Regions from separate parts of the Methylobacterium sp. Leaf111 genome, predicted to be linked through region 2. Evidence: predicted binding sites of a transcription regulator. Region 2 holds the regulator's gene; the other holds the start of a gene.

Region 1 (15,100 bases), on a different contig from region 2:
GCTTCTTCCAATGGGCCGCCCTGCACGTCGCCCGCTGGGGCGGCGGTCGCGGTCGCCGGCTGTTCCCCCTGGTGATCCTGCTCGGCGCCGCCATCGCGGCGGTCTTCGCCAATGACGGGGCCGCCCTGCTGCTCACCCCGATCGTGCTGGCGATCCTGCTCCGGCTGGATTTCCCGCCGACGGCCGCGATGGCATTGATCGTCGGCTGCGGGTTCGTCGCCGATTCGACCAGCCTGCCGCTGGTTATCTCGAATCTCGTCAACATCGTTTCGGCGAATGTCTTCGGCATTTCCTTCGGCCGCTACGCCGCCGTGATGGGGCCGGTTAACCTCGTGTCCCTGGCCGCGACCCTCGCGGTGCTGTGGCTGTTCTACCGGCGCGACCTCGACACGACCTACGCGGTATACCGTCTGGACCCGCCGGCCTCCGCCATCCGCGACGCCCGCGTGTTCCGGGCGGCCTTCCCGCTTCTCGCCGTGCTCCTCGGCGCCTACTTCGTCACCGCCCCGTTCGGCGTCCCGGTCTCCGCCGTCACCGGTGCCGGCGCGCTCCTTCTGCTCGCCCTCGCGAATCGCAGCGGCGTGATTCCCCTGCGGAAGGTCCTCGCCGGGGCCCCCTGGCAGATCGTGCTGTTCAGCCTCGGCATGTACCTCGTGGTCTACGGCCTGAAGAATGCCGGCCTCACCGAACTCCTCGCCCAGGGCCTGGTCCGGCTCGCCCAGGCCGGCCCGGTAGTCGCCACCCTCGGCACGGGCGTCGCCGCCGCCCTGCTGTCCTCCGTGATGAACAACATGCCGAGCGTCCTGGTGGGGGCGCTGGCGATCCAGCAGGCCCCCGACCTGTCGCCCCTGACCCGCGAATTGATGATCTACGCCAACGTCATAGGCTGCGATCTCGGCCCGAAATTCACGCCGATCGGCAGTCTCGCGACCCTGCTGTGGCTGCACGTCCTCGACGCCAAGGGCCACCGCATCACCTGGGGCCAGTACATGCGGGTCGGCCTCCTCATCACGCCGCCGGTCCTGCTGGCGAGTCTCCTCGCCCTGGCCCTCTGGCTCCCGCATCTCGGGACGCCGTGAGCCGCCCGCGGCCTGCGCCGCGGCGCGAAATCGCTCGGCGACCAACAATCGTGAATGCGCGCTCCGGCCCGATGCCGGACCCTGTCCGCTCACCGAGGCTCCGAGGGTGTCCCATGAGAGCGGCGTTGGAGGAGGGGCTGGCGGCCCTGGAGCGGATCATCGCCACGGCCGAGGAGCGCCGGGTCGACCAGATGATCCGGATCGCCGTTCTCCTCGCCGAGGAACAGGACCCGACCGACGCGCAGGACGCATTGCGCCGGACCGAGCGCCTCCTCAAGATCATGCGGACGCAACGGACCCTGCTGATCGGTGTCCATCCGGTGCCAACCGACCCCGTCGGGCAAGTCGATGCCTCCCTCGCGGCGGTCCTGTCCGGTCCGGCGCCTGACCGCGCCGCACGCCTGTAATCTCACCGCTGCACCTGGAGCGGGAAGCTGAGTTCCGTGGTGCCGGCCGGGGTCAGAAGCGGCGCGGGCGGCGGGCCGAACGGCCCGGCTGCCCGGACCAGGCTCCGTGCCCGCTCATCGAGATCCGGCACGCCGGAACTCCGCTCGACCTCCACCCGATTGACGAAGCCGTCGGCCGCGATCTGGACCCGCACCCCCACCGTTCGGCGCCCGCGCTTGCGCCCGGCGGGGGCTGGGCTCCGCTTGACCATATCGATCTTCGCGAGGACCGCCGACACCCAGCCCGTCACCTCCGACGAGGGGCGCTCCCGTGCCTCGAGCCCCGCGCCGCTCAAGAGCGTCGCGCCAACGCTGATCCATCCGACGACCGAGCGCAGTCTCATCGTGGGTACTCCAGCACGCTGCCGTCAGAACGTTCGACCGGTCCGGCCCGCCGGGCCATCCACCCCGCGGCGCCGATTAAACACAAACGGCGCAGGGCCTTGAGGCCGCTGCGCCGCTGGTTCTGGCCGCCGAGGGGGCGAAGGCGGCCGCAGGTGTGATGCGCCCGGATCGCCCGCGCGGATGTGCGCCGAAACACGCCCAATGCGACGTGGCCGGTTGCGGTTGCATCCACGGCGGCTTGCGGGCCTGTCCCTCACGGTGCCGAGGGTTTGATCGGCCCGCTCCGCGTCAGGCGCGGTGGACGATAGTCCAGAGTTGCGTGATGCGGACTGGGGTGCCGCACCTGGGACGGGCGTCCGTCCGCGCGCATCCGCTGATCCGCTTCGGCCCAGGATGGTGGGCCGGCCCCGGGCTGCGTCCAGTGGGCCAAGGAGGCTTCGTCACACCAATGGATCAGCTTCGGCATCGCCTGCCGATGCGCGCCGGCCATCATGTACCGGCGCATGGCAGCCTCGTCGTCCCACACCGTCATGGTCCAGAAGGTCCAGGCATGGTCGGCCAGGATTGATCCCGCCCGGAACCCGGCTGCCTTTCGCGCCTGTCTCTGTGTGCGGAGTGCGTGGACGGCAAAGCCCGGCAGGAACCGTACCGAGCGGATTCTCAGGCGCGTGATACTTACGAAGGGCACGTCATGCAGTCCCCGGTCGCCTCTCGTTGCGACGGTTCTGCAGGCAGATTAGACCATCAGCCGACCGAGCGGGAACTCGTCCGCCGCATGGTCCCTTCCTGTGGTCGCGAACCGATCCGGGCTTCCATGCCGTTGTCGCATCCGATATGCCAATGATCAAACGCTGGCGACGTGCCGAACGGCACGGTTTTTCCGGTTGTGAGATGCCGGTTCGACATCGCGCGACAAGCCGCAGCTAGCCGCCACTTAATGGAGACCATGCAAACCCGGTTGGACGGCGCTACGGATCCGCGTGTTGCTTCCTTTTGGCTGCACTTGTTATGCTCGCTGAAGCCGTTGCTTCGCCTACGCTTATGCGGTGCGATAAGGCATTTGGCGGGCGTCGCTGCCGACGCAGCACCCTGTGGACATCAAGCCCCCGGCGGCGACATCACCCGCGTCTCCAGCGGGTATGGCCGCCAACCCGCTTTGCACCGGAGGAGAATGCCGAGCAGGACAGCTTCCCAGTCTGGCAGTCCGGCCGTACCTCTGGGGGGACGTCTCGGTCACCCCGCACATCGGGGTAGGGGATATCGAAGCACCCTGACTGCACCTGCCCGCCGCACCGCGCGACGCGGCGGCAGCCCAAATTCATCGCGACGGTGTCCCGCGACATCATCGAACGGCGGCAAAAGGCGCTGCGGCACCCTATCTATTCACCAGCGAAGTCAGGCGTCGATCCGGGAGAGAGGGAACCATGAGCCATGAACGCGCAGTCCTCGCAGGAGGATGCTTCTGGGGAATGCAGGATCTGATCCGGCGGCAGGAGGGCGTCGTGTCGACCCGTGTCGGCTATACGGGGGGCGATGTTCCGAATGCAACCTACCCGAACCACGGCACACATGCGGAGGCGATCGAGATCATCCTCGATCCCGAGCGGACGAGCTTTCGCCGGGTGCTGGAATTTTTCTTTCAGATCCACGATCCGACAACCCCGAATCGGCAGGGAAACGATCGTGGCCTGAGCTATCGCTCGGCGATCTATTACACTGATGACGCCCAACGCCGGGTCGCCGCGGAGACCATCGCCGATGTCGATGCATCGGGTCTCTGGCCCGGGAAGGTCGTCACCGAACTGGCTCCCGTCGGGCCTTTCTGGGAGGCCGAGCCTGAGCACCAGGATTACCTCGAGCGCCGCCCCGACGGCTATACGTGTCACTTCATCCGTCCGAATTGGCGGCTTCCTGTGAGGACGCCCGCTTCGCAGAATGCCTGACCGTCGGGGATCCCGCGAAGTGCCTTGTCCGAGGCGGTTGGATCGGTTGGTGGACTGGCTGGACGTCTGTCCGACCGCGAGGTTCTGGAATCACTCGGCCGGATTGGCTACGTCAGCACGGGTATCGGTCTAATTGCTGCCGTTCGCGAACGCTCCGGCGCTGCGAAGACGGGCCAACCGGACCTCCAGATCGCAGGACAGCCCCCCTGCCGCGCAGACGATCCCGTCGACCTCCGGACGAGGATCGCTCGGCGCGGTGGTTCGGTTTCGGGTCGATCGCGTCGTGACCGGGAGGGGCCTTCCCTTGCCGATGCGCTTTTCGAGGCACGCTGAGAGTCGAGACTTCGCGATGCCGATCGACCGACCGGCATGATTGTGGTGCTGCGAAAGGAGGAAGTGGTGCCGCAAGAGGGATTCGAACCCCCGACCCCCTCATTACGAATGAGGTGCTCTACCAGCTGAGCTATTGCGGCGCGGTTCCGGATCGGACGCTGATGTCCAACGGGACCGTTCGGGGGAGGGTCATATCGGTCGTGGCGTGGAATGGCAAGCTTCGACCGGCGTTGCGGGCGGTGGAATGCGCGGGGAAAAGCGATGCAGCACGGCCACGGTGCCGGGGCATCGTGCTGGCGACGCCGCCGGTTGCTTGACGGCCCGGTGGTCGACCTCAAAGGATTCGCGGCGTTCCAAGGATCTCCATGTCCCTGATTGCCCGACTCCGCGCCTATGCCGCCGAATCCTTCGGTCTCGGAAGCCATGCCACGGCGGCCGAGGAGGCCGATGAGCGCTTGGCAGCGATCGCGCTCCTCGTGCATGTGGCGCGGGCCGACGGTATTCTCGCCCCCGAAGAGACCGAGCGCCTCGGCCGTCTGGTCGAGGGCCGGTTCACAGAGACCAGGGCGGAGGCTGAGGCGCTGATCGCGCGGGCCGCCGCGTTCGACGCCCAGACCCGCGACATGGCACAACTCGTCGAGATGATCGGGCACGAGGTCGGGCCGGATCGGCGGGCCCGCCTCCTTGCCATGGCCTGGTCTGTGGCCGGAGCGGACGGCAGCGTTCACGAGTTTGAGGAGGCCCTTGTTTGGCGTCTCGGCGGCCTTCTCGGCCTCGATGAGGCTGCCATCGGTGAGGCCCGGCGCAGTGCCGCGGAAGGGCAGGTCTCGCTTAGTTGAGCGCGCTGCCACGATGATTCTCAGCCTCACTCTGATCCTCCTGGCACAGCTCATCGGCGAGGCGCTGGCGCGGTCGAGCCACCTGCCTGTGCCCGGACCCCTGATCGGCATGGCGTTGCTGCTGCTGTTCCTGGTCATGCGGGATCGAGCCACCCACCTGGCCCCCCGAATATTGGCGCCCCCCCTGGTGGACGGCCGCCTGGAATGTACCGGCAAGGGGCTTCTCGCCAATCTGTCGCTGATGTTCGTGCCGGCCGGAGCCGGTATCGTCGGCCGCCTCGACGTTCTGGCGGTCCACGGCATCGCGTTGGCGGTGGTGGTCGTGGTCTCGACAGTCACCACTCTGGCCGCCACGGCCTTGACGTTCGTCGCAGTCTCGCGCTGGCTCGCCAAGCCGAAGGCGCGGCCGTGACCGGCGACTTCGCCGTTTGGGTCTATCTATCGCGGACGCCGCTTCTGTGGCTGACCGTGACGCTGCTCGCTTACGTGGTGGCCGACCGGATTGCTCTGGCGACTCGCCGCCATCCGCTCGCGAACCCAGTCCTTATCGCCATCGCGCTCACCGCTGCCGTCTTGGAACTCACGAAGACGCCCTACGCCACCTATTTCGAGGGCGCCCAGTTCGTGCACTTTCTACTGGGGCCGGCCACCGTGGCACTGGCGATTCCCCTCTATGAGTATCGTGCCACGGTGCTGCGCTCTCTCGCGCCGATGCTGGCGGCCCTCGTTGTTGGTTCGGTGGTCGCGCTGAGCTCGGCCCTGCTGTTGGGCCAAGCTTTCGGTATTCCCCGTGACGTCATCGTCTCACTGGCGCCGAAATCCGTGACAACCGGCGTCGCGATGGGCATCGCTCAGACACTGGGCGGAGACCCGACGCTCGCCGCCGTCATCGTCATGCTCACCGGCATGACCGGCGGCATCCTCGTCACACCACTGATGAACGTCCTGCGCATCCGGGACATGCGGGCCCGCGGCTTCGCGGCCGGTCTCGCCGCCCACGGCGTGGGCACCGCACGCGCCTTCCAAGTGAACGAGGTGGCGGGCGCCTTCGCGGGCATCGCCCTTGGGTTCAACGCGTTCCTCACCGCGATCCTGGCACCCATCGCGGTGACGTTCCTGCGCTGAACCTTACTCGGCGGCGACGGGCGACGGCACGTCGCGGGGCACGAACCGGCCATCATTGGCAGGCTGCATGTCGAGGCGGCGTTCGTGCAGGGCGTGCAGGGTCGACCGATGGCCGATGGAGACGATGGTGGTGCCGGGCAGGCGCTCGCGCAGCATCCGGTAGATCGCAGCCTCGCTCGGCTCGTCCAGGGCGGCGGTGGATTCGTCGAGAAACAGCCAGTCGGGCTTGGCAAGGACAGCGCGGGCCACCGCTAGCCGCTGCTGCTCGCCGCCGGAGAGGCGCTGATCCCAGGCATCGACCTCATCAAGACGGTCGACGAGCGCCGGCAACTGGGCAGCCACCAGGGCGTCGCGGATCGCCTCGTCCGGGAACATGTCCGTGGTGTTCGGGTAGACGACGGCGCCGCGCAGGGTCCCCAGAGGGATGTAGGGTCTTTGCGGCAGGACCAGGGCCGACTGTCCCCTGGGCAGGTCGATCCGGCCCTTGGCGAAGGGCCAGATGCCCGCGATGGCACGGAACAGGGTCGACTTGCCGGAACCTGAGGGACCCGTGAGCAGCGTGGCGCCGCCCTTCGTGATGGTCAAAGCGTCTGCGGCCACGATCTCCCGTCCGTCCGGCAGACCGAGGCTGAGCTTCGAAGCCGTGACGTCGCCCTTGGTGTCGTTGCCTTGGAACAGGCCTTCGCCGGTCCCTCCGATCGCCTCCGCCTTGGTCATCGCCTGCCGGAACGAGGAGAGGCGGTTGGTGTTGGCGCGGTAGGCTGCGATGGTGACGTAGGAATTGATGAAGAACGACAGCGAAGACTGCACGCTGCTGAAGGCATCGCCGGTCTGTTGGAACTGCCCTAGGGTGATCTTCTTCAGGAAGTAGGATGGCGCGGCGAGGATGTAGGGAAACACCACGCTGATCTGGCTGTAGGACAGCGTGAAGCTGCCGAGCTTGATCCGCCGGACGATGATGTCGAGGTAGTTGTCGACGATCGCGTGGAACAGGCTACCCAGGCGCACCGTTTCGGCACGCTCGCCGCGCAGGAGGGCGATCTGCTCGCCGTAGATGCGGGTCCGGGCCAGGGAAAAGCGGAAATCCGCCTCCACCTTCTCCTGGCGGAAGTCGAGGCCGATGAGGGGGCGTCCGATGACGTGCGTCAGCCAGGTTCCGACCACCGCGTAACCGACCACCAGCCAGACGAGGAAGCCCGGCACCACCGTATCGGTGAAGGGCAGCACGAAGTCGCGCGACAGGCCCCACAGGATGACCATGAAGGACACCAGGGTCGCCGCCTGAGACAGGAGCCGGATGGACAGCGTGGTGGTCTGGGAGATGAAGAGATTGATGTCGCTCTGGATGCGCTGATCCGGGTTGTCCGCACTCTCCCCGGTGAAGGGGACCCGGTAATGCGTCCCGGCATCCAGCCAGCGACCGTAGAAGCTGCGGGTCAGCCAGGTGCGCCAGCGGATGTGAAGCGTAGCATCCACGAAGGTGTCGAACATGCCGACCACGACCCAGATGGTGGCGAGCGGCGTGAACACCCAGACCAACTGGTACCAGAAGGCGTCGGCGTTGTATTCCTGGAGGGCGTTGAATAGGTCGCGGAACCAGAAGTTCAGCCGCAGCTGCAGGGCGACCTGTGCGAAGGTGATGAAGATCGACAGGGCGACGAGGCGCTGGCCGACCTTCCCCTCCGTGCTGCCGAACAGGCGGAAGGGTCCGATCTCCCGTGTCGGCTTGTCGGTGGTGGCGAAATAGGGATCCGCGATCAGCGTGATCGCCCGGATCGGCTCGAGGTACGAGATCGCCAAGACGATGCCGGCGAACACCACGGCCCCGGTTGCGGCGAAGCTCGGCGGCAGGAGGGCGGCGAGCGTCGGGGGCAGGAAACCCATGACCGCAAGTTGCGTGGCTCCGGCCAGGAACAGGTAGCCGACGCCGTAGACCGAGACGAAGACCTTTAGGTATGACGAGAGGCGCCCCGATGCGAACAGGATGCCTGCCATGGCAAGGCCGCTGAGACTGACGTAGAGCGGTGCGGATACGCCGGGTGAAACCAGGAGCGCGAGGGCGAAGAGCGCCGTGACGGCGGCTTGCAGGCCGAGGCCTGTCCTCAATACGGCCACGCGCGTCTCCCCTCAGTTCTTGTCATCGTCCGGCGCCGTGCCCCGGGGGGGACCGCCCATGCATCGGCATTGCAGGCGGGTCGTGGCGAGATCGTGGCGCACCGCTGCGGCGGACTATCCTCGTACCGCCGGTCCGTCTCACCAGTCCCAGTCGCCGAATTCCGGCTCGCGGCAGCGATAGCCGATCGGGCATTCCGGGTTGTCCCGGGTGGGCACGAAGCGGAGTTCGGCGATTTCGGTTAGATTGCATTGGCTACGGTCCCGTACGAAGCGCTCGGGCGCTCCGCCGGAACTGATCGCGACGGAACCTCGGGTCTTCACCAGAGCCATTGCATCGGCACAGATCATGCGCTGGGTCGTCGAGAGGGGGCTCTGGGCACTGGCCGGCGTCGCCAGGGCGACGCAGAAGGCGAGTGCGAGGCGTCTCGTCACGATACTCGGCGCCACTTTTCAGTTTCGATACGGTCAAGCATGGCAGTTTCCGTGTTGCGCGGAAAGGGCTTGCCGTCCGCTTGCCGCAATCGGGCGCTCTATCCACCGGGATTGCGCCCTCGCAGCGGCGCTCCAACCCAGCGTGCACCCGCTCAAACCGGGCCTGGTGCGCCCGAACGGACGAACGTCGAAGCCATGACGGGATTGTCGATCCTCAACCTTGATGCCGTGCGGGCCGCCCCTGTCTCGCGCGAGCCCTACAGTTTCTTTCTCGGCAATGACGTGCTCAAGCCCGAGGCCGTCGACGAGATCCGCCAGGATTTCCCCGCGATCGCCAAGCCCGGCTATCTCACGGTCGACGAAGTCGCCCTCAAGGGTCGCTTCAAGGCGCTGATCGAAGAGCTTGAGAGCGATGCGTTCTCCCGCATCATGGGCGAGAAGTTCGGCATCGACCTGGTCTCTTGCCCGCGCCTCACCACCATCATGAAGCGCAGCCAGCTGAAATACGGCTCGATCCACACCGACGGCCCGTCGAAAGTGATGACGATGCTGATCTACATGAACGATGCCTGGGACGCTCCGGCCGCCGGCCGCCTGCGGGTGCTCTACGACGGCAAGAACTACGAACCCTTCGCGGTCGAGGTGCCGCCCACCATGGGCACGATGTTCGCCTTCCTGCGCGCCGACAATTCCTGGCACGGCCACGAGCCCTTCGAGGGCGAGCGCCGCGTCGTGCAGGTGGCATGGGTCAAGGACGCCAACGAACTCGAGCGCAAGAAGAAGCGCAACCGCACCGCCCAATTCCTGAAGGGCATCTTCGGACGGTAGGTCCGCGCCAAAGGCCTGTTTAGCTCCGGTTTCAAGGGACCGGGGCCCCCCACCCGATCGGCAGCGCATCCGTTTCCGTGCGATCCCGGCAACAAGCCTAACCGTTCGCGCTTCGGAGATTCCTTAGGTCCCGGTCGGCTTCCCCTCACTGACACCCCTCTCTGTCGACCCGGTTTCCGCCGAAGTGGGGCTGGATTTCTGCGCGCGCCGTCGGCCGCCCCGACATGTGCGGCGAAGATCGCGGGTGGTACGCGCGTGAGCCTGACGATAGCGGGATCGGAGACTCTCTCCACTCGGCTCTGCAGACATTGCGCAGCCCTGACATCGCGTGTTGCCGTGTCCGCCAGGAAATGCCTTCCGGACGCCGACGCGCGACGCATCGATCTGCGTCGCTCGCATGTTTCGCGCGTCCGGTTCGCCTGGCCCCCCCGGTCCGCGGCTTGCCGCCCCAACCGACAGCGACGGGAAACGACTTTGGGGGGAGAACCGCCTACAACTACGGCGAAGGCGGTGCGGACCACGAAAAAGGATGGGTCATTGGGCTCCCGCCGTGTCCGACGCAGCGGGTGTGACGGTGACCGGAGTGGGACTTACGGTTCTCCGATCTAGCCCAGGCGGATCAGGGAGATGAGCGATGGACCACTATGTCGGCCTCGATGTCTCGGTGCGCAGCACGAGCATCTGCATCCTGAGCGCGTCCGGTCAGGTCGTGCGCGAGGGCAAGGTGGAGAGCGAGCCGGAAACCATCGTGGCGTTTCTGGGCGGTCGCGGCCTGGCCTACGGGCGGGTCGGGATCGAGGCCGGTCCGCTCTGCCAGTTGCTCTATGCCGGCTTGGCGAAGGCGGGCCTGCCGGTGGTGTGCATCGAGAAGCGTCACGCCAAGGCGGTGCTGAGCGCCCAGGTGAACAAGACCGACCGCAACGACGCGCGCGGCATCGCCCAGATGATGCGGGTCGGCCTCTACAAGCCGGTTCACGTGAAGACCCTGGCCAGCCAGGAGATCCGTGCCCTGCTCGGCGGGCGCCGGACCTTGCAGGCCAAGCTCATGGACATCGAGAACAGCATCCGGGGGCTGCTGCGCAACTTCGGCCTGAAGGTCGGGACCGTGACCCGCGCCCGCTACGAGGAACGCATCCGCGAACTGACGGACGGCCGAGCCGGGTTGATCGCCGTGATCGAGCCGATGCTGACCGTGCGCCGCGTGGTGCGCGAGCAATACGTGCTCCTGCATAAGCGGATGCTGGCGCTGGCTCGCGCGGACGAGCCCTGCCGCCTGCTGATGAGTGCGCCCGGTGTCGGCCCGTTCGTCGCGTTGACCTATCGCGCGGCGGTCGACGAGCCGGCCCGCTTCCGCCAGTCCCGCGCGGTCGGCGCGCACTTCGGACTGGCGCCGCGAACCCACCAGTCGGGCGAGTTGGACCGGCGCGGGCCCATCACCAAGAACGGCGACGAGACCCTACGCGCCGCGCTGTTCGAGGCAGCCCTGCTGCTGCTGCGGCTGGGCTCGAAGCCTTCGCCGCTGAAGGCATGGGGCCTGAAGCTCGCCAAGCGTCGCGGGACGGCCAAGGCCATGGTCGCGGTGGCACGGCGGCTGGCGGTGATCCTCCACCGGATGTGGGTCGATGGAACGCCGTTCCGCATCGAGGCGGCGATGGCGTAATCGACCTGTCGTAGAAATCCGCCGCGAGGCGGAGCGGTGTCCCTCCAGGGACCGAAGGTCGGTGAGATCGCGGGCGGGTTGAAGGGCCTTCGGGCGACTTCGCGAAAAAGCTTGATCCACCTCCTGTCGGACCCAACCATGAAGCGGCCGGCGTGCCGACTTCGGAGAGAAGCCAGAGACTTGGTGGGACAGTCGAGCTAAGATCGCCCTGAAGGACAGGAGGTCTCCTTGACCCATCCGCTCTACCGAATCTTGCGGCTCCTCGAAGAGCAGGGGCTATGGTTCCGGGTGGACCGGCAGCGCGACGACACTGTGATGATCACCGTCACTTTAGTCGGCGAGCGCCTGGAGATCGATGTCTTCGAGGATGGTCACGTCGAGTTCTCGCGCTTCAAAGGCACGGAAGACCTTGAATCCGACCAAGACGCCCTGAACGAATTGATCCGCCAACACGGACGAGAGCAGGTTGGCGATAATCCCTCTTGACCTGAAACACCCAATAGACAAGGCCGCCTGACGCGCCTGCTGCTGTCCCGACCATTAGGCCGCCGATGGCTGTGCCGCGGATGAAAAAAGGGGCCGCCTCGCGGCGACCCCCATTCCGATAAGGTGCAGTTCGGACGCCTTAGAAGTCCATGCCGCCCATACCGCCGCCGCCTGGCATCGCCGGGGCGCCGCTGTCCTTCTTCGGAGCATCGGCGATCATGGCTTCGGTGGTGACGAGGAGGCCGGCGATGGAGGCGGCGTCCTGCAGGGCGGTGCGCACGACCTTGGCCGGGTCGACGATGCCGGCCTGGATCATGTCGACGTACTCTTCGGTCTGGGCGTTGAAGCCGAAGGTGATCGAGGACGTGTTGTCGGTGATCTTGCCGACCACGATCGAGCCCTCGACGCCGGAATTCGCGGCGATCTGGCGGATCGGAGCCTCGAGGGCCTTCAGCACGATCTTGATGCCGGCCTGGACGTCCGGGTTGTCGCTCTTGAGAGCACGGACGGCCTCACGGGCACGGAGGAGGGCGGTGCCGCCGCCGGGGACGATGCCCTCTTCCACCGCAGCGCGGGTGGCGTTGAGCGCGTCGTCGACGCGGTCCTTCTTCTCCTTGACCTCGACCTCGGTCGCGCCGCCGACGCGGATGACCGCGACGCCGCCGGCGAGCTTGGCCAGACGCTCCTGGAGCTTCTCACGGTCGTAGTCCGAGGTGGTCTCCTCGATCTGCGCCTTGATCTGGCCGACGCGGGCTTCGATATCCGCCTTCTCGCCGAGACCGTCGATGATCGTGGTGGTCTCCTTCTCGATGCGGATGCGCTTGGCGCGGCCGAGCATCGGGAGGGTGACGTTCTCGAGCTTGATGCCGAGATCCTCGGCGATCATCTGACCCTGGGTCAGGATCGCGATGTCCTCGAGCATGGCCTTACGGCGATCGCCGAAGCCCGGAGCCTTGACGGCCGCGACCTTCAGGCCGCCGCGCAGCTTGTTGACCACGAGCGTAGCGAGCGCCTCGCCCTCGATGTCCTCGGCGATGATGACGAGCGGCTTGCCGGTCTGCACCACGGCCTCGAGAACCGGCAGCATCGCCTGGAGCGAAGACAGCTTCTTCTCGTGGATGAGGATGTAGGGGTCCTCGAGCTCGGCGACCATCTTCTCCGCATTCGTGATGAAGTACGGGGAGAGGTAGCCGCGGTCGAACTGCATGCCCTCGACGACGTCGAGTTCGGTCTCGGCCGTCTTGGCCTCTTCGACGGTGATGACACCCTCGTTGCCGACCTTCTGCATGGCGTGGGCGATCATCTCGCCGATTTCCTTGTCGCCGTTGGCCGAAATGGTGCCGACCTGGGCAACTTCCTCGGACGAGGCGACCTTCTTGGCGCGGCTCGTGATGTCCTTCACGGCGGCGGTGGTAGCGAGGTCGATGCCGCGCTTCAGGTCCATCGGGTTCATGCCGGCGGCGACGTACTTGGCGCCTTCGCGGACGATGGCCTGCGCCAGAACGGTGGCCGTGGTGGTGCCGTCACCCGCGATGTCGTTGGTCTTCGAGGCCACTTCGCGCACCATCTGGGCGCCCATGTTCTCGAACTTGTCGGCGAGCTCGATCTCCTTGGCGACGGTGACGCCGTCCTTGGTGATGCGCGGGGCGCCGAAGGACTTCTCGATGACGACGTTGCGGCCCTTGGGGCCGAGCGTGACCTTCACCGCGTCGGCGAGGATGTCGACGCCACGGAGCATCTTCTCGCGGGCGTCGGAGGCGAAGCGGACTTCTTTCGCTGCCATGTCAGATCCTTGTCAGTGATGGGCCCCGAGGCGCCGGATGGCACCCTCGAAGGGCTCGTGAACGGGAGGAGAACCGAAACCCGACTTAGGCGACGACGCCCATGATGTCGGATTCCTTCATGATCAGGAGGTCCTGACCGTCGATCTTGACCTCGGTGCCGGACCACTTGCCGAACAGGACGCGGTCGCCGGCCTTGACGTCGAGCGGGTTCACCCGGCCGGCCTCATCGCGGGCGCCGGGACCGACGGCGACGATCTCGCCCTCTTGCGGCTTCTCCTTGGCGGTATCCGGGATGATGATGCCGCCCTTGGTCTTCTCTTCGCCTTCGATGCGGCGGACGACGACACGGTCGTGCAGCGGACGGAACTTCATGAGCTGCCCTCTTGCTTCAAATTCGTGGATGGCGTTGATGCGGCGCGGCAGCGCGCTCAACCCAGGCCGTTAGCACTCGCCTTGGGTGAGTGCTAACGATGGCGTCGAGTTAGGCGCGGAAGCCGTTCGAGTCAAGACTGTCGCAGGCTCCGACGACGATCCGGCGACAGGATCATCCCCCGATCCCACAAGCCGCCGGAAAGTCCTTCGCGGATGATCAAGCTTCATGGTCCGCAGGGCGCGGTCGAGCCCGAGGCACAGGCGCCCGCGACAGCCTATCCGTCGGAGGTCGTATGGATCGATCTCGATGATCCGAGCGCCGAGGAGGCCGAGCGGGTCGAGGCCTGCACCGGCATCCGGGTCCCTTCGCGCAAGGCCCTTAGCGAGGTGGAGAATTCGAGCCGCCTGAGGCGTTTGAAGACCGGGTTCTCACTCTCAACCCCGATGGTCACCTTCGACAAGCTCGATACGCAGTTGAAGCCCTTGGGCTTCGTGCTGACCCGGGACCGCCTCGTCACCGTGCGCTTCCACGAATTGCGGGCTTTCGCGGAGGTCAAGAAGCGCATCGACACCGGCGATGGGCCGGGCACCACCTCCACCGAGATCTTCCTTCTCCTGATAGAGGAGCTCGTCGACAGCCTCGCCGATTCCCTCGAGGACATGGGCGCCGACCTCGACGAGTTGTCCACGCGGATCTTCGATTTCGACGTCCGCAGCGGTGCGCCTGCCGGGGACACCAAGCTGCGCAACCACACGCCGCGCCGGCGCGACCTAGCGCTGCGCCGAATCCTGCGCGGCATCGGACGCCGCGGGAAGACCCTCGGCAAGATCCGGTCGAGCCTCCTCGGCCTGGAGCGGATCGTGCCCTTCGTGGCCAACGAGTGCGAGCATATCCTCGGCGAGGAACAGGTGCCGCGCTTCGAGGCCGTGCGGCGCGACATTGCCTCCCTCGACGAGTTCGAGATCCGGCTCTCCGAGAACGTTCAGTTCCTTCTCGACGCGACCCTCGGCTTGATCAGCATTGAGCAGAACAACACCTTCCGCGTTCTCACCGTGGCATCGGTGGTCGGCATTCCGCCGACCCTGATCGCCTCGATGTACGGGATGAACTTCAAGCACATGCCCGAACTCGAATGGGCCTACGGCTATCCCTTCGGCCTCGCGCTCATCCTCGTAAGCGCCATCATTCCGATCGTATTCTTCCGCATCCGGGGTTGGTTGTAACCGGTCGACGGACTGTCAGGCCTCCTGCGCTAGAGCTTGCGCGGCGATGCCCCGTCCAGCCGGCCTCCGAGGATGACCCGTCGCGCCAT
Region 2 (15,100 bases):
GGCGGCCTGATCACCGGGCCGGCGGCCCAGGCCGACGCGTTGTTCCTGCCGGATACGCCGGATGGCCTCGCCACCGTCGCCCCGGCCCTGACCAAGGCCGGGTTCGCCCCCGGCCGGGTCCGGCCGATCGGCACCGCCGTCTGGAACGATCCCCGGATCTTCGCCCTGCCCGCCCTCCAGGGCGGCTGGTTCGCAGCCCCGGACGCAGCCGGCTTCACCGGCTTCTCGCAGCGTTACCAGGCGCGGTTCGGCTCGGTGCCGCCGCGCGTCGCCACCCTGGCCTACGACGCGGTCTCGCTGATGGCGGCCCTGTCGCGCCAGTTCGGCTCGCAGCGTTTCGCCGACACCACGCTCACCAACCCGTCCGGCTTCTCCGGCGTCGACGGGACCTTCCGGTTCCGGCCGGACGGCCCGAGCGATCGCGCGCTGGCGGTCTACGAGATCCGTTCGGGTGCGCCGGCCATCGTCAGCCCGGCGCCGCGCACCCTCGGCCCGTCGGGCACCTGATCAGGCGGCGAGCGCGGCCACCAGCGCGTTGAGCACCGGCGCACCGGCGGGCGTCGCGGCGATGCGGCCACCCGCATGTCGGGCGATCAGCCCCTCGGCGACGAGGCCGTCGATCCGCCTCGGGTCGAGGGCCCTCCCCTTCAGGGCGGCGTAGCGCGCGGGGTCGATGCCTTCGCGCAGGCGCAGACCCATCATCAGGAACTCGTCGCCCTGGTCCGAGGCGGCCAGCGTCTCGGTCTCGACGATGCCGTGACCCTGCCCCTCCACCCGGGCGAGCCAGGCTTCCGGCGCCCGCTCGGTGACGGTGCCGATCCGGCCTGCCGCTTCGACGAGGCGTCCGTGGGCGCCGGGGCCGATGCCCGCATATTCGCCGTAGCGCCAGTACAGGAGGTTGTGCCGGGATTCCGCGCCGGGCCGGGCGTGGTTGGAGATCTCGTAGGCCGGCAAGCCGGCCCGGTCGCAGACCTCCTGGGTCACGTCGTAGAGGGCACGCGCGGCATCGTCGTCCGGCGGCACCAGCTTGCCGGCGGCGGCGAGGCCGTAGAACGGCGTGCCCGGTTCGATGGTGAGCTGGTAGAGCGACAGGTGCTCCGCCGCCCGGGCGATGGCACCTTCGAGTTCGGCCCGCCACGCGGCCGGGCCCTGGTCGGGCCGGGCATAGATCAGGTCGAAGGAGTAGCGCTCGAAATGCGCCGCCGCGACCCGCACCGCCGCCATGGCCTCGGCTGCGCTGTGCAGGCGGCCGAGTTGCTTCAGGGCGGCGTCGTCCATGGCCTGGACGCCGAGGGAGACGCGGTTGACCCCGGCGGCGCGGTAGCCGCGGAAGCGCTCCGCTTCGACGCTGGTGGGATTGGCTTCCAGGGTGATCTCGACGTCGGGCGTCACGGTCCAGGCGCCGCCGATGGCGTCGAGCAGGCCCGCCACGGTGGCGGGCTGCATCAGGGAAGGCGTGCCGCCGCCGAGGAAGACGCTCGATACCGTCCGTCCGGGCGTGCGCGCCGCCACATGGGCGATCTCGGCCCGGAAGGCGTCCAGGAAGCGGCCCTCGTCCACGGGCGCGTGGCGCACGTGGCTGTTGAAGTCGCAATACGGGCACTTCGCGGCGCAGAAGGGCCAGTGGACATAGACCCCGAACCCCGCATCGCGGGTCGGGTGGTCCGGGCCTGTCGGTTCGGTCATGACGCGGATGTGCGCGCGGGACCGCCGTTTGGCAATCCCGCGGCCGGTCTCAAGGGCGCCGCAGGCAGTTTACGGACGCCGCAGGCAGGTCTGAGCCAGGAGCACGAAGGCGCGGGCGCGATGCGACAGGGCGTTGCCGGTCTGCCAGTCGACGCCGTGCTTCTCCGCGGAGGAGATCTCCCCGAAGGTGCGGTGGTCGCCGTCGGGCTGGAACATCGGGTCGTAGCCGAACCCGCTCGCGCCGCGCGGCGGCACGAGTTCGCCGAAGACCCGGCCCTCGAAGGTCTCGGTGTGGCCGTCCGGCCAGGCGATCACCAGGGCGGAGACGAAGTGCGCCCGCCGGGTGGTGGCGCCGCGCTTGTCGAGTTCCGCGGCGATCCGCGCCATGGCGCCGGTGAAATCCTTGGACGGCCCGGCCCAGCGGGCCGAGAACAGCCCGGGTGCCCCGTCGAGGGCGTTGACGCAGAGGCCGGAATCGTCGGCGAAGGCCGGCAGGCCCGAGGCCGTCGCGGCGGCGTGCGCCTTGATGGCCGCGTTCTCGGCGAACATCGTCCCGGTCTCGTCCGGCTCGGGCAGGCCGAGTTCGCCGGCCGAGACCGCGTCGATGCCGAAGGGCGCCAGCAACTCGCGCATTTCGACGAGCTTGCCGGCATTGTGGGTCGCGATGACGACGCGACCCGTGAGGATGCGGTGCTCGCTCATGCGGAGACTCCCTGCGCCACGGCCTGCTTCTGGAGGGCGACGAGGGACTGGATGCCGCCCTTGGCGAGGCGCATCAGCTCGAACAGCTCCTCCTCCGAGAACGGCTTGCCCTCGGCGGTACCCTGGACCTCGACGAGGCCCCCGGTGCCCGTGATGACGAAGTTGGCGTCGGTCTCGGCCGCGGAATCCTCCGAATAGTCGAGGTCGAGGACGGGCTTGCCCTTGTAGATGCCGCAGGAGACCGCCGCCACGTGGTCGCGCAGGGGGTCGACCGAGATGATCGAGCGGCCGCGCATCCAGGTGAAGCACTCGTGCAGGGCGACCCAGGCGCCGGTGATCGCCGCGGTGCGGGTGCCGCCATCGGCCTGGATCACGTCGCAATCGACGGTGATCTGGCGCTCGCCGATCGCCGGCAGGTTGGTCACGGCGCGCAGGGAGCGGCCGATCAGGCGCTGGATCTCCTGGGTGCGTCCGGAGGGCTTGCCGGCCGTGACCTCGCGCCGGGTGCGCGCGTGAGTGGCGCGCGGCAGCATGGCGTATTCCGCGGTGACCCAGCCCTTGCCGGAGCCGCGCAGCCAGCCAGGGCCGCGCTCTTCCAGGGTGGCCGTGCACAGCACCTTGGTGTCGCCGAAGCTGACGAGGCATGAGCCTTCGGCGTGGCGGGAGACGGCGCGCTCCAGGGTGACCATGCGCAGTTCGTCGTTCGCGCGCTTCGAGGGCCGCATGCCGATCTCCTTACCGGTGTCGATGGAGTGCGGCTTTACGGTTCCGGCCCCCGCCCGGCAAGCGAGGTCGGGCGGATTGCCGGCGCCGCCGGTGAGCCGGAGGTGCGGAACGCCTACCGCGGCCAAGCGGTTTCTCGAATTCTCCCTGCGTCCGCCAGGGGCGACGGTGGACGGCATTGTGTAAAGCACGGGAGACCGTCACACTCTCCGCCTCAGGAATGGAATGTGACCGAGCCCGCCCGCCCCTTCTCCACATCGCAGCAGATGCAGGTTCTCAGCGCGCTGAACGAACGCTCGCGTGAAATCTTCCGGCAGATCGTCGAGAGCTATCTGACGACCGGCGAGCCGGTCGGCTCGCGTAACCTCGCGCGCATCCTGCCCATGGCCCTGTCGCCGGCTTCGATCCGGAACGTCATGGCGGATCTCGAGCATTCCGGGCTGATCTTCGCACCCCACGCCTCGGCCGGCCGTCTGCCCACGGAGCAGGGCCTGCGCTTCTTCGTCGATGCGATGCTGGAGCTCGGCGATGTCGGGCGTGAGGAGCAGGAGCGGATCGAGGCGCAGATGCGCGCGGCCGCCTCGGGCCATACCTTCGATTCCGCACTGGCCGAGGCCTCGATGCTGCTCTCAGGGATCTCCCGCGGAGCCGGCGTGGTGCTCACCACCAAGACCAATGTCCACCTGAAGCATATCGAGTTCGTCCGCCTCGACCCGACCCGGGCGCTGGTCGTCCTGGTCTCCGACGACGGCTCGGTGGAGAACCGCCTCCTCGACCTACCGGCGGGCCTGCCGGCGGGGGCTCTCCAGGAGGCCTCGAACTACCTGAACGCCCGGCTCCAGGGCCGGACCCTGGGGACGCTCCGCGCCGAGATCGAGTCGGGCCGGCAAGCGATGAAGCGCGAACTCGACGTGATCACCGAGCGCCTCGTGGATGCCGGCCTCGCCGTCAGCGTCGGCCCCTCGGATGCCCGGCAGCTCATCGTGCGCGGGCAGGCCAATCTCCTGGACGACCTGCGGGCCGCCGAGGATCTCGACCGCATCCGCCTGCTGTTCAACGACCTCGAGACCCAGAAGGACGTGATCGAACTCCTGTCCCGGGCCGAGGGCGGCGAGGGCGTGCGCATCTTCATCGGCTCGGAGAACAAGCTCTTCTCGCTCTCAGGCTCCTCGATGATCGCGGCTCCGTTCCGCGACGGGTCGCAGAAGATCGTCGGCGTGGTGGGGGTCATCGGCCCGACGCGCCTGAACTATGCCCGCATCGTGCCGATGGTCGACTACACCGCACGGGTGGTCTCCGGCCTCCTCGACCGCAAGCGCTGAGCGGAAAACGCGAAGGGGCGGAGCCTGAAGCCCCGCCCCCGACGCGGTTCCGATCGCTCGGGTCAGCCGCGGATCACGTCGACGATCTCGTAGGTGTCGGGATCGACGATGACGATGTCGTCGTCCACCAGCACGTAGCGGTAATCCTCGTATTCCGGCGCGATCCGGACGATGTCCGGCGGCAGGTCGTAGAGAGTGTAGCTGCGGGCAATGGCCGTGCCGACGGTGAGCGCGAAGGCGCCGGCGGCGAGGCGTGGGATGCCCCGGCGGAACACGCTCTGGCGGAACTCGGTGCGCTGCGGCGCCCCCAGGCGGCCATAGGCGCCGCGGACGGCGCCGCGATCGCCGCGACCACCCCGGCCCTCGCGCTCGACGCGGCCGTCGCGACCGCCGCGCTCATCGCGGTCGGCCCGTCCACCGCGCTCCTCGCGGCCGTCGCGATCAGCCTTGCCGCCCCGATCGCCCTTGCCGTCGCGGTCCGCCTTGCCGTCGCGATCTCCCTTGCCGTCCCGGTCGCCCCGGCCGTCTCGTGCCGCGGCGCCACCGTCTTCGCGGCCACCGCGCTCTCCGGTCGCCTGACCCGGACGACCGTCCTGCCGCCCTGCGCCACCCTCGGCGCCACGGCCACCGGCCTCGCCGCGCTGGGCACCACCGGCCGGACCGGCCCCGGTCTCCGCACCGCCGGCGCCGCCGCGCATGCCCGCGCCGCCAGCCGCACCGCCGGCTTCGCCACCCCGCATGCCGGCGCCACCGCCCGCACCGCCACCGGCGCCACCGCGCATTCCGCCGGCACCACCCGCACCCGGACCCGCGCCACCGGCGCCGCCGCCCGCGCCCATGCTGGCGCCGCCACCTCCGGCACCGCCCGCGCCGCCCCCGGCACCGCCTGCCCCGCCACCAGCGCCGCCGCCCGGCCCGCCCTGCGCGAACGCGCTCGCTGCGCCGATCACCAGGGCCGCCGCCGTCACCGTGCTCCGAAAGAGCTTGCTCATGGGATCGTTTCCACTCTCGTTGTTGTCGGACGCCGCTCGACGTCGATGCCGTCCGCAACGAGGATCTTCGAGAAACCGTTCCCGGATTTCTTGCGCTGATCTTGCGGCTGATCGCGATCAGCCTATTGACTCGGTACAGCCAAGCTCAGGGGCACGTCTTCCACAGCGTGGTTTCATCGTCATCTTGGCCGTGTCCGACAACCCGCTGATCGCCCTTTGGAAATCGCGTTCGAGGCGATAACGTCCCCGTCAAGCAAGCCGCGGAACGGCATTGTTCAGAGCACAGGGATGAGACGTATGACAGGTGGGGCCGGGACCATTCCGACCAAGGCGGAGGACGCCGCCGACAACCGACGCCGGATCAAGGCGATCGTCGCCTCCTCGTCGGGCAATCTCGTCGAATGGTTCGATTTCTACTGCTACGCGTTCTTCGCGCTCTACTTCGCACCGGTGTTCTTTCCCGCCGGCGACAGCACCAGTCAGCTCCTGCAATCGGCCGCCGTGTTCGCGGTGGGCTTCTTTATGCGCCCGATCGGCGGCTGGCTGTTCGGCCGCATCGCCGACCGCCTCGGCCGCAAGACCTCGATGCTGATCTCGGTGCTGATGATGTGCGCCGGGTCGCTGATGATCGCGGTGCTGCCGACCTACGCCACGGTCGGGCAGCTCGCGCCGGCCCTGCTGCTGCTCGCCCGGATGATCCAGGGCCTGTCGGTGGGCGGTGAGTACGGCACCAGCGCCACCTACATGAGCGAGATCGCCGTGAAGGGCCGTCGCGGCTTCTTCGCCTCCTTCCAGTACGTCACCCTGATCGGCGGCCAGCTCCTCGCCTCGCTGGTGCTGATCATCCTCCAGAGCTTCCTCACCGCGCAGGAACTGACGGCCTGGGGCTGGCGCATCCCGTTCGTCATCGGCGCCATCGCGGCGGTGGTCGCGCTCTACCTGCGTTCGTCGCTGGCCGAGACGGCGACCAAGGAAGACATGGCCAAGAAGGATTCCGGCACCTTCGCGGCCCTGTTCAAGCACTGGCGCGCCTTCTGCGTGGTGCTGGCCTACACCGCCGGCGGCTCGTTGAGCTTCTACACCTTCACCACCTACATGCCGAAGTACCTCTTTAACACGGCGCATATCGACAAGGTCACGGCCTCGCAGATCTCCACCGCCGCCCTGTTCGTCTACATGATCATCCAGCCCTTCTTCGGCTGGTTGTCGGACCGGATCGGGCGCAAGGCCAACATGCTGCTCTACAGCGGCCTCGGGACCCTGATGGTGGTGCCGCTGATGACCGCCATCGGATCCACGCAGAACGCGGTCCTGTCCTTCGCGCTGATCATGGTCGGCCTGATCGTGATCAGTTTCTACACCGGCATCAGCGGCATCGTGAAAGCCGAGCTTTTCCCGACGCAGGTGCGGGCCCTGGGCGTCGGCCTCTCCTACGCCATCGCCAATTCGCTGTTCGGCGGCACCGCCGAGATGGTCGCGCTCTACCTGAAGCAGGTCGGCTCCGAGAGCACGTTCTTCTGGTACGTGACCGTCATGCTCGGCGTCGCCTTCATCGGCTCGCTGATCATGCCGAACCCGAAGCGTCACGGCTACCTCGACGGCGACGGCACCGTCGAGGAAGCGCTGACGCGCAAGTCCCGCCTCTCGGCCGCCTGAGCCGTTTCCTCCTCGGGCGAACGACCGGCACGCGGTGAGCGATCACCGCGTGCTTTTTTGTGCCGCCGGCATCCGACTCGGAAACGGCTTGATGCACCTCAGCGTCTGGGCTGCTGTCAACGAATATTTGATGAACTGAACCTGACCAAACTTTAAGATGACATCTCGATTGGCCAAGACCACATTTGCTTCAGAAGAGATCGCCGGAGAAGGGAGATCAGTTCGATCCACGATCCAGGCGCGGCTCTTCTTCGGAGGCAGTGTGATGAATAAGACAAGAACAGTTGCCGCTTTCCTTGCCGCAACCTCGCTTCTCAGCGGTGTGGCACTGGCCAACGATGCGGTGAAGCCCGCGACGGCTCCGCCAGTGACGGCCGCGCAGCAGGCGGCGGACAAGGACGTGGGCAAGCTGTCGAAGGACGGCGCCCAGGCCTTCCGCGACCTGCACCTCGCCCGCATCGCCATCTTCGACGCCGATCCGACCCTCGCCAAGACCCTGATCGGCAAGGCGCAGGCGTCGCTCGCCAAGGCCAAGACCGACGAGGCGATCTACACAAAGGCGGAAGCGGACCTGCGGAGCCCCGACAAGCACGCCGCGATGGCGAAGGCTTCCGATGCGAAGGCTTCCGATGCGAAGGCGGCCGACGCTAAGACCGCGGAGGCGAAGGCATCCAAGCAGCCCACGGCCTGGCTGCCCGTCGACGGCCAGCTGACGCTCGGCGAGGATTTCGTCGCCACGCCGACCAAGGCGGCCGCCGTGGCGACCGCGAACAAGAGCCTCGAGAAGGGTGATCGCAAGTCGGCCATCGACCAGCTCAAGCTCGCCGGCGTCGACATGAACTTCGTCCTGGCCGTCGTGCCGCTGAACCAGACGACCACCGATGTCGATCAGGCGGCGAGCCTGATCGGACAAGGCAAGTATTACGAGGGCAACGCCCTCCTGAAGAAGGTGGAGGACGGCGTGCGCTTCGACGTGGTGAACGTGCTCGGAACCCCGCAGAAGGCGCCGGCATCCGCGGCGACGACGGGTTCGACCGCCGTCCCCAAATGATCCTTCACTCGAGTGATCCTTCACTCGAGTGACCCCTGATGAAGGGGCCCTTCGACGAAGGGACCCTCTGATCAAGTGATCCCCTGATCCGACCCTGCCGGCGCCGCGTCCCGCCCAGGACCCGGCGTCGGCCCTTGCGCGCCCGCGCCGCGGCGCCCGGATTTCCTGTGTGGGAAGCGTTTCGTGATGAGTATCGGGATCAGTCTCGGGCTTCTGCTCTCCGCCGTCGTCACCGGTTTCGGCCTCGTGCTGGCCGCTGGCCTCGCCGGTCATCCGGTCGATGGGCAGGTGCCGAGCGACTGGGGCTGGAGCCTCCTGATGATGGGCGGGGCCAGCCTCTTCGCCTTCGGCTATGCCGGCTGGCGCCGGGCCACGGGGCGTCCGTGACCGCGCGGCGCTTTTCCGCCCGGCCAGCAATTCAGCTCGTCTCCCCCAGCACCGCCCGGCGCTGCCGGTCCAGTTCTTCGCTGTAGCGCTTGAGGGTGTGGCTCTCGGTGAGGAGGCCGATCACCTTGCGGTTCTTCAAGTCCTCCACCACCGCCAGGGCCTCGCTTTCCGTCCGGTCGAAGATCGCCGTGGCGATCTTGGCGTTCATGTCGGCGGTGAGGACGTCGTGGGTGTGGCGCAGGAGCCCGGGGAGACCCGGCGCCTCGGCCTCCGCCTCCAGCAGGGCCGCGTGGGCTTCCGGCACGAGGATGATGCCGGCATAGCGCCCCTGCCCGTCCACGATCACCACCCGGGAGGGCGAGCCCAGGGGGTGCTTGCGCAGAAAATTGGCAAGGCTCTGGTCGAGGGCGGCCGTCGGCACCTCGCGGCGCATCAGCTTGCCGACCGTGAGGGTCCGGATCCAACCGACATCGTGCGCGCTGCGGATGCTCTCGCCGCGCAGGTGGAAGCGCCAGGTCGCGAAGGAATAGCCGAAGGTCTTCCGCACGGTCAGCGACGAGGCGATCACCGCCACGAGCACCAGGCCCGCGATCGGAAAGCTGCCCGTGAGTTCGAGGGCGAGGAACGTCATGGTCAGCGGTCCGCCGATCACCGCCACGGCGAGCGCACTCATGCCGATCACCGCGTAGGCGAGCGGGGTCAGCCCGAACGCGGCGAAGCCGGGCAGGATCATCGGCATGCCGGCGGCGAAGATCTCGCCCACGATCGCGCCGAGGAAGAGCGAGGCGAAGAAGAGGCCGCCGCGGAAACCCGACCCGATGGAGACCGCCGAGGCCGTCGCCTTGGCGACGAACAGCACGATCAGGGCCGAGAGGCCGAGGGTGGTGCCGTGGGCGTCGAGATGCAGGTGCAGCGCCCCGTGTCCGCCGGAGAGGACCTGCGGCGAGGCGATGAGCGCCAGCCCGCCGACGCACAGGCCGCCGAGGATCGGCACGCAGAGGGTCGGCAGGCGGGTGGCGCGAAAGCCGGCTTCCACCAGGGTCACGCCGCGCATGATGAGGATGCCGAGGCCGGCGCAGATCAGTCCGAGGGCGAGGCTCGGAACCGTGTCGAGGGTGGTCAGGACCGTCGTGGTCACGGCATCGGCCCGTTCCACCGTGACGAGGGAGGTCTGGGCCACCAGGGCGCGGGCGACGACGCTGCCGCAGAGGGCGGCGACCACGACCGGGGTCAGCGTGGCGATGGAATAGGTGCCGATGATGAGCTCGAAAGCGTAGAACGCCCCCGTCAGCGGCGCCCCGAAGGCCGCCGCGATGGCCGCCGCCGCGCCGCAGCCGACGAGGGTCCGCTGATCGGCCCGGCGCAGCTCGAAGGCGAGGCCGAGGCGCGAGGCCAGTCCGGCGCAGAACTGCGTGTAGGCCGCCTCCATTCCCACCGAGATGCCGCTACCGTTGGAGATGGTGTTCTGAATCACCACGATGAGGGAATCGCGGATCGACATCCGTCCGCCATGCAGCGCGTTCGCCTCGATCGGGTCGACCACCGGGCGCCGGGGCCGTCGCTGCCAGCGCAGGGCCAGGGTGAAGAGCGCGAGCATGACGCCGCCGAAGGCCGGCGCCAGGAGAACCACGAGGGCCGGGAGATCGGTGGCCGCGCTCAGGCGCAAGCCCGGCGGCAGACCGTAGAGCAGCTCCCGCAGGGCCTGCGTCGCGCGGTTCATTCCGGCCACCGCGACGCCGCCGCAGCAGCCGATCAGGGCGGCCAGGACGATCAGGCCGATCTCGCTGCCGCGCACGAGGGCGCGCAGCTGGCCGGGCGCTTGCACGAGCACCCGCTGGGCGAGCGGCGGTCGGGAGGGGATGGCGTGCGGTGGCATCGACCGGTGAACGGGAGCATGCGCCGGGAGGAACGCGCGCAGGGAGATGGACCCGCGCCCTGCTTAGCCCGTCGGCGGCCCCGGCGTCGACCGCTCGGCGCCGTCGCCCGCCCGGCGCCTCGGGCTCGACGGGAGAATGGTCCACACTTTTGCCGACGATCGGCCAAAGGCGGCTTGAAATGCGGCGCGGGTCGGGATAGATCGCCCGCAGTGCCGCTGTAGCTCAGTTGGTTAGAGCGCTTGATTGTGGATCAAGAGGTCCCCCGTTCGAGCCGGGGCAGTGGTACCATTCCTTATCGATGAGATTTGTTTGGCGGTCGTGCTCCGGCATGGCCGCGTTCGGCGTTTCGCGTCCCGCCCCGTCCGGCTGCGATGTGCGAAAACGCTCTGGACACCGTGCCAATCTTGCCACGGGATTGCCCCAAACTGGGCCGTGTTGTCGCCACATCTGTCAAGCTAATCTCAATCCGTCGCTTGGGAACGGGGTTGGGTCGCGCAGATGCAGGGTCGAAACGTCGGATCGTCACGGACCGTCTTCGCCAAGGGCCCCATCGCCAAGGGTGCGCCCGTCAAGGGCTCGCTCGCACCGCGCTCCGGCCTCGGCGCCGCTCCGTCGTCATCGGATGCCCTCACCCTCGGCGGCCGCATCGGCCGCGATCACGGCAGCCGCCCCGCCCTGACCCGCTCCGTGCTTTCCATGGTGCTGCTGGCGGGTGGCCTCGGCGGAGTCCTGGTTTACGGCGTCGGGCCGGACACCGGCGTGGTGCAGTCGGCCCAGGCGATGACCGAGATCACCATGCCGCGTCCGCGCATCCAGCCGGTCCCGGTCATCCTGCAGACCTCCGCCCAGGCGAGCGCGCCCCGCGCGGTGATCACCGCCGCTTCCGCCTTCGCCCCGGTCCATGACCTCGACACCGAGCTCGGCTCCAATGCGGTGGACCGCGTCTCCTACGACTACCTCCTGACGGAGAGCTCGGTCGGCGACCCGAACGAGGTCCTCGAATTCGGGCCGATGAAGATCCGGCGCCACCTCGTGCAGAAGATCGTCCGCGCCGCGCAGGCGGTGGAAACCGACCCCGTCCTGCTGATGGCGGTGGCCGACAAGGAATCGAGCTTCAAGACCGAGGTCCAGGCCCAGACGTCCTCCGCGACCGGCCTGTTCCAGTTCATCGAGCGGACCTGGCTCGGCGTGGTGCGCGACTTCGGGCCGAAATACGGCCTCGCCACGGATGCCGCCCTCGTGGTCGCGGGCGACAACGGACGCCCCACCGTCCTCGATCCGGCCGACCGGACCCGCATTCTCGAGATGCGCCGCGACCCCTACCTGTCCGCGCTGATGGCCGGCGAGATGCTGAAGCGCGACGCCGCCCGCATCGCGCTCCGCATCGGCCGCGAACTCACCCTGGGCGAGGTCTACCTCGCCCACTTCCTCGGCCCGGACGACGCCGAGGACTTCCTCGCCACCGTGGTCGACACGCCGAAGGCCGCCGCCGCGCAGATGCTGCCCGGCCCCGCCCGGGCCAACAAGACGATCTTCTTCGCCGCCCAGCGCGGGCGCCGGAAGGCCGTCAGCCTGTCGGTGGCGCAGGTGCACGAGAAGTTCGAGGCGATGATGAGCACCCGCGGCGAACGCTACCGCGACGTGCGCTCCATGGCCGGCATCCTGGCCTATGCCGACGCGACGGCGGACTGACGAAACGCACAGGGCGGACAGCGTCCGGGATGATTTCCCGCAACTGACCGTGATCTCTCGGCTTTAATGTCGGCGAGCCCTTCTGGCCCGCCTCGAGACACACACCGCGGAGGCCCTGCTTGCCGGACCCGAAAGGTACGAACGCGGACGACACGTCCGCCGTCAGCCGGACATCGCTCGCGGACACGCTGAGTCCCGGGATGTCGCTCGACCGGATCGGCCAGGCCCTCGCCGCCTTCTACGACGACCTGATCGCCGAGGGCGTGCCGGAACACCTCGCGATCCTCGTGCGCAAGGTCGAACCGGAACCGGTGGCCAAGCCCAATCCGGCCAAGCCCCGCCCATCCAAGCTCGCCCTCGTGGTCGAGGACGACGCCGCCACGCGGGCGCTGGCCGAGGCGCTCCTAAGCGACACCGACCTGACCGCCATCGGCTGCGACAGCGCGGAGGCCGCGCTCACCATCATGCGCGAGCGCGGCGGCGACGTCGCCCTAGTCTTCGCGGATGTGAGCCTGGCCGGCGCGATGGACGGGGTCCAGCTCGCCTCCGCGGTCGCCCTGCTCTGGCCGGCGGCCCGCATGGTGGTCACCTCGGGCCGGCGGGCCGAACGACCCGGAACCCTGCCGGAGCAGGCAGTGTTCATTCCGAAGCCGTGGCGCCCGTTCGATCTCCTGAGCGAGGCGGAAATCGCCACCACCGTGCCCCAGCCCATCGTGCCCTGACCCGGTCGGATCGCCCCGCCGAGAGGCGTTTCCGCCGCTCCCGCGGCGGGTCGCTCCGGCGCACGACTTGCATCGCCGAACCCAGCGTCCGCGCCGACCAGACCACGCCGATCCGGCGCGGTGGAGCCCCTCGCCTTGCCCATCCTGTCCGTCCGCCACCGCACCACCTACCGTTACCGGCAGCCGGTGGCCTTCGGTGAACACCGCATCCTGTTCCGGCCTCGCGACAGCTACGACCAGCGCCTGATCTCGGCGACCCTGAAGATCACGCCGGAGCCGAGCGGCCTGCGCTGGCTCCACGACGTCTTCGGCAACTGCGTGGCCGTGGCCACCTTCACGGGGCGGGCCGCGCAGCTGACGTTCGAATGCGCGATCACCCTCGACCACACGCCGGAATCAGCGCCCGTCTTCCCCATCGCCGCCCATGCGGCGTTCTACCCGTTCGGCTACGGGGCCGACGACATCCCGGATCTCAGCCGCTCGATGGAGCGGCAATACGCCGATCCGCGCAACGAGGTCGACGCCTGGGCCCGCAGCTTCGTGCCCCCCGCCGGACGGATCGGGACCCAGGACCTTCTGGCCGAGATGACCCGCAGCGTCCGGCGCAACTTCGCGTATCTGGCCCGCTCCGAGAAGGGCGTGCAGGATCCGGTGACGACGCTGCGCCTCAAGCGCGGAAGCTGCCGCGATTTCGCGGTGTTGATGATCGAGGCCGTGCGGGCCCTCGGCATGGCGGCCCGCTTCGTCTCGGGTTACCTCTACAACCCACGCGGGGATCGCGACCGGCACGTGGGCGGTGGCTCGACTCATGCTTGGGTGCAGGTCTACCTGCCCGGCGCGGGCTGGATCGAGTTCGATCCGACGAACGGCATCGTCGGAAACCGGGATCTGATCCGGGTCGCGGTGGCGCGAGACCCGCGCCAGGCAGTCCCGCTGCACGGGTCGTTCTTCGGGTTTCCGGCGGACGATCTGGGCATGACGGTGAGCGTCGATGTCCAGGAAGTCGAGCCGGGGGCCGGGGGGCCTCGGGCGACGGATCCGGATCTGGCGCGTTGACGCACCGGCGCGGTAACCGCCGCCCGGTCGCAAGTGAAGAGCGTGTGTTTCTCGACAGGATCAGGTGGTGGATATGAAGATCAGGACTGGGTTCGACATCGCCTTCGAATCGGTTCAGCCAACGCCGATGATCCTCGCGTTGAGCGTGCACCCCTCACGGATGCCGGACGTCCTGACCCCCCACGTCATCCAGTTCGATCCGCCGATCCCGTCCCAGGACTATCGCGACGTCTTCGACAACATCTGCACCCGCATCGTCACGCCCCCCGGCCGCCTGACGATCTCGGCCGATTTCGTGGTCCAGGATTCCGGCCTGCCCGACGCCTATGCGCCCAACGCCCAGCAGATCGAGGTGCAGAACCTGCCCAACGACGTGCTCGTCTATCTCCTGGGCAGCCGCTACTGCGACACCGACAAGCTGTCCGAGACGGCCTGGTCGCTGTTCGGCGGCACGCCCCTCGGCTGGGGCCGGGTACAGGCGATCTGCGACTACGTGCACGATCGCATCCGCTTCGACTACATGTGCGCCGATGCCACCCGGACGGCCTGGGACGGCTTCATGCAGCGCCAGGGCGTTTGCCGCGATTTCGCGCATCTCGCCGTCGCGTTCTGCCGCTGCATGAACATTCCGGCGCGTTACTGCACCGGCTACCTCGGCGATATCGGCATCCCGCCGGTGCCCGACCCGATGGATTTCTCGGCCTGGTTCGAAGTCTATCTCGACGGGACCTGGTACACCTTCGACGCGCGCCACAATACGCCGCGCATCGGCCGGATCGTCATGGCCCGCGGGCGCGACGCGACCGACGTGGCGATCACCACGAACTTCGGTTACGCGCACCTCGCCCGCTTCGACGTCCACACGGACGAGGTCTTCTGATCCGGCGGCGGGTCGGGACGGGTCTCCGCCGTACCGCTCGCCGGGGGGACGGGACTTACCTATCGAGATCCTGCGCCATCTTGAGGTGATGCGCGAGGGCCGGCTCGGTCTTGGCCGCCCAGGCCTTCAGGTCCGGATTGTCGCCGCCCTTCGCGTAGCGCTGGAACAGGTCGACCGCATCCTTGTGCGCCTTCACCTGATCGCTGTGATACTGCTTCGTGAAGGCCTCACCCTGCAGGCCCTTCAGGGTGTCGAGCTTGCCCTGATGCGTGCTGTCGAGGGCCGTCGGGAGGGTGGCCTAGACCTTCCCACCCTGGAGCATGGCCTTCAGCTCGCCCGTGGTCTTCTCGTGAT

Evidence for each region. The regulator HrcA, encoded in region 2, represses chaperone genes, less so after heat shock. The targets are predictions, from matches to a motif close to GTTAGCACTCNCNNNNNGNGAGTGCTAAC.
Region 1: a site for HrcA is predicted at 13,856-13,884, ahead of groES (co-chaperone GroES). Genes of this name have one in related genera too.

The regions. Positions count from the first base shown of each region.
Region 1 is NZ_LMNE01000034.1:112,708-127,807, reverse strand. Features, by position in the region: gene ASF41_RS15705 (arsenic transporter) at 1-1,079, shown strand, start outside; gene ASF41_RS15700 (hypothetical protein) at 1,193-1,486, shown strand; gene ASF41_RS15695 (energy transducer TonB) at 1,489-1,869, opposite strand; gene ASF41_RS24045 (DUF3291 domain-containing protein) at 2,124-2,558, opposite strand; gene msrA (peptide-methionine (S)-S-oxide reductase MsrA) at 3,295-3,813, shown strand; tRNA gene ASF41_RS15685 (tRNA-Thr) at 4,211-4,286, opposite strand; gene ASF41_RS15680 (TerB family tellurite resistance protein) at 4,512-4,985, shown strand; gene ASF41_RS15675 (CidA/LrgA family protein) at 4,999-5,397, shown strand; gene ASF41_RS15670 (LrgB family protein) at 5,394-6,110, shown strand; gene ASF41_RS15665 (ABC transporter ATP-binding protein/permease) at 6,114-8,225, opposite strand; gene ASF41_RS15660 (hypothetical protein) at 8,364-8,657, opposite strand; gene ASF41_RS15655 (2OG-Fe(II) oxygenase) at 8,853-9,485, shown strand; gene ASF41_RS15650 (IS110 family transposase) at 10,120-11,145, shown strand; gene ASF41_RS15645 (hypothetical protein) at 11,374-11,631, shown strand; gene groL (chaperonin GroEL) at 11,771-13,414, opposite strand; gene groES (co-chaperone GroES) at 13,500-13,787, opposite strand; gene ASF41_RS15630 (magnesium transporter CorA family protein) at 14,001-15,011, shown strand; gene ASF41_RS15625 (lipopolysaccharide biosynthesis protein) at 15,099-15,100, shown strand, end outside.
Region 2 is NZ_LMNE01000012.1:245,951-261,050, forward strand. Features, by position in the region: gene ASF41_RS10245 (penicillin-binding protein activator) at 1-507, shown strand, start outside; gene hemW (radical SAM family heme chaperone HemW) at 508-1,686, opposite strand; gene rdgB (RdgB/HAM1 family non-canonical purine NTP pyrophosphatase) at 1,756-2,388, opposite strand; gene rph (ribonuclease PH) at 2,385-3,113, opposite strand; gene hrcA (heat-inducible transcriptional repressor HrcA) at 3,378-4,433, shown strand; gene ASF41_RS10270 (DUF1236 domain-containing protein) at 4,496-5,425, opposite strand; gene ASF41_RS10275 (MFS family transporter) at 5,714-7,081, shown strand; gene ASF41_RS10280 (YfdX family protein) at 7,347-8,132, shown strand; gene ASF41_RS10285 (hypothetical protein) at 8,319-8,519, shown strand; gene ASF41_RS10290 (chloride channel protein) at 8,551-10,395, opposite strand; tRNA gene ASF41_RS10295 (tRNA-His) at 10,608-10,684, shown strand; gene ASF41_RS10300 (transglycosylase SLT domain-containing protein) at 10,895-12,088, shown strand; gene ASF41_RS10305 (response regulator) at 12,289-12,810, shown strand; gene ASF41_RS10310 (transglutaminase family protein) at 12,946-13,866, shown strand; gene ASF41_RS10315 (transglutaminase family protein) at 13,940-14,746, shown strand; partial or broken gene ASF41_RS10320 (DUF4142 domain-containing protein) at 14,802-15,100, opposite strand, start outside.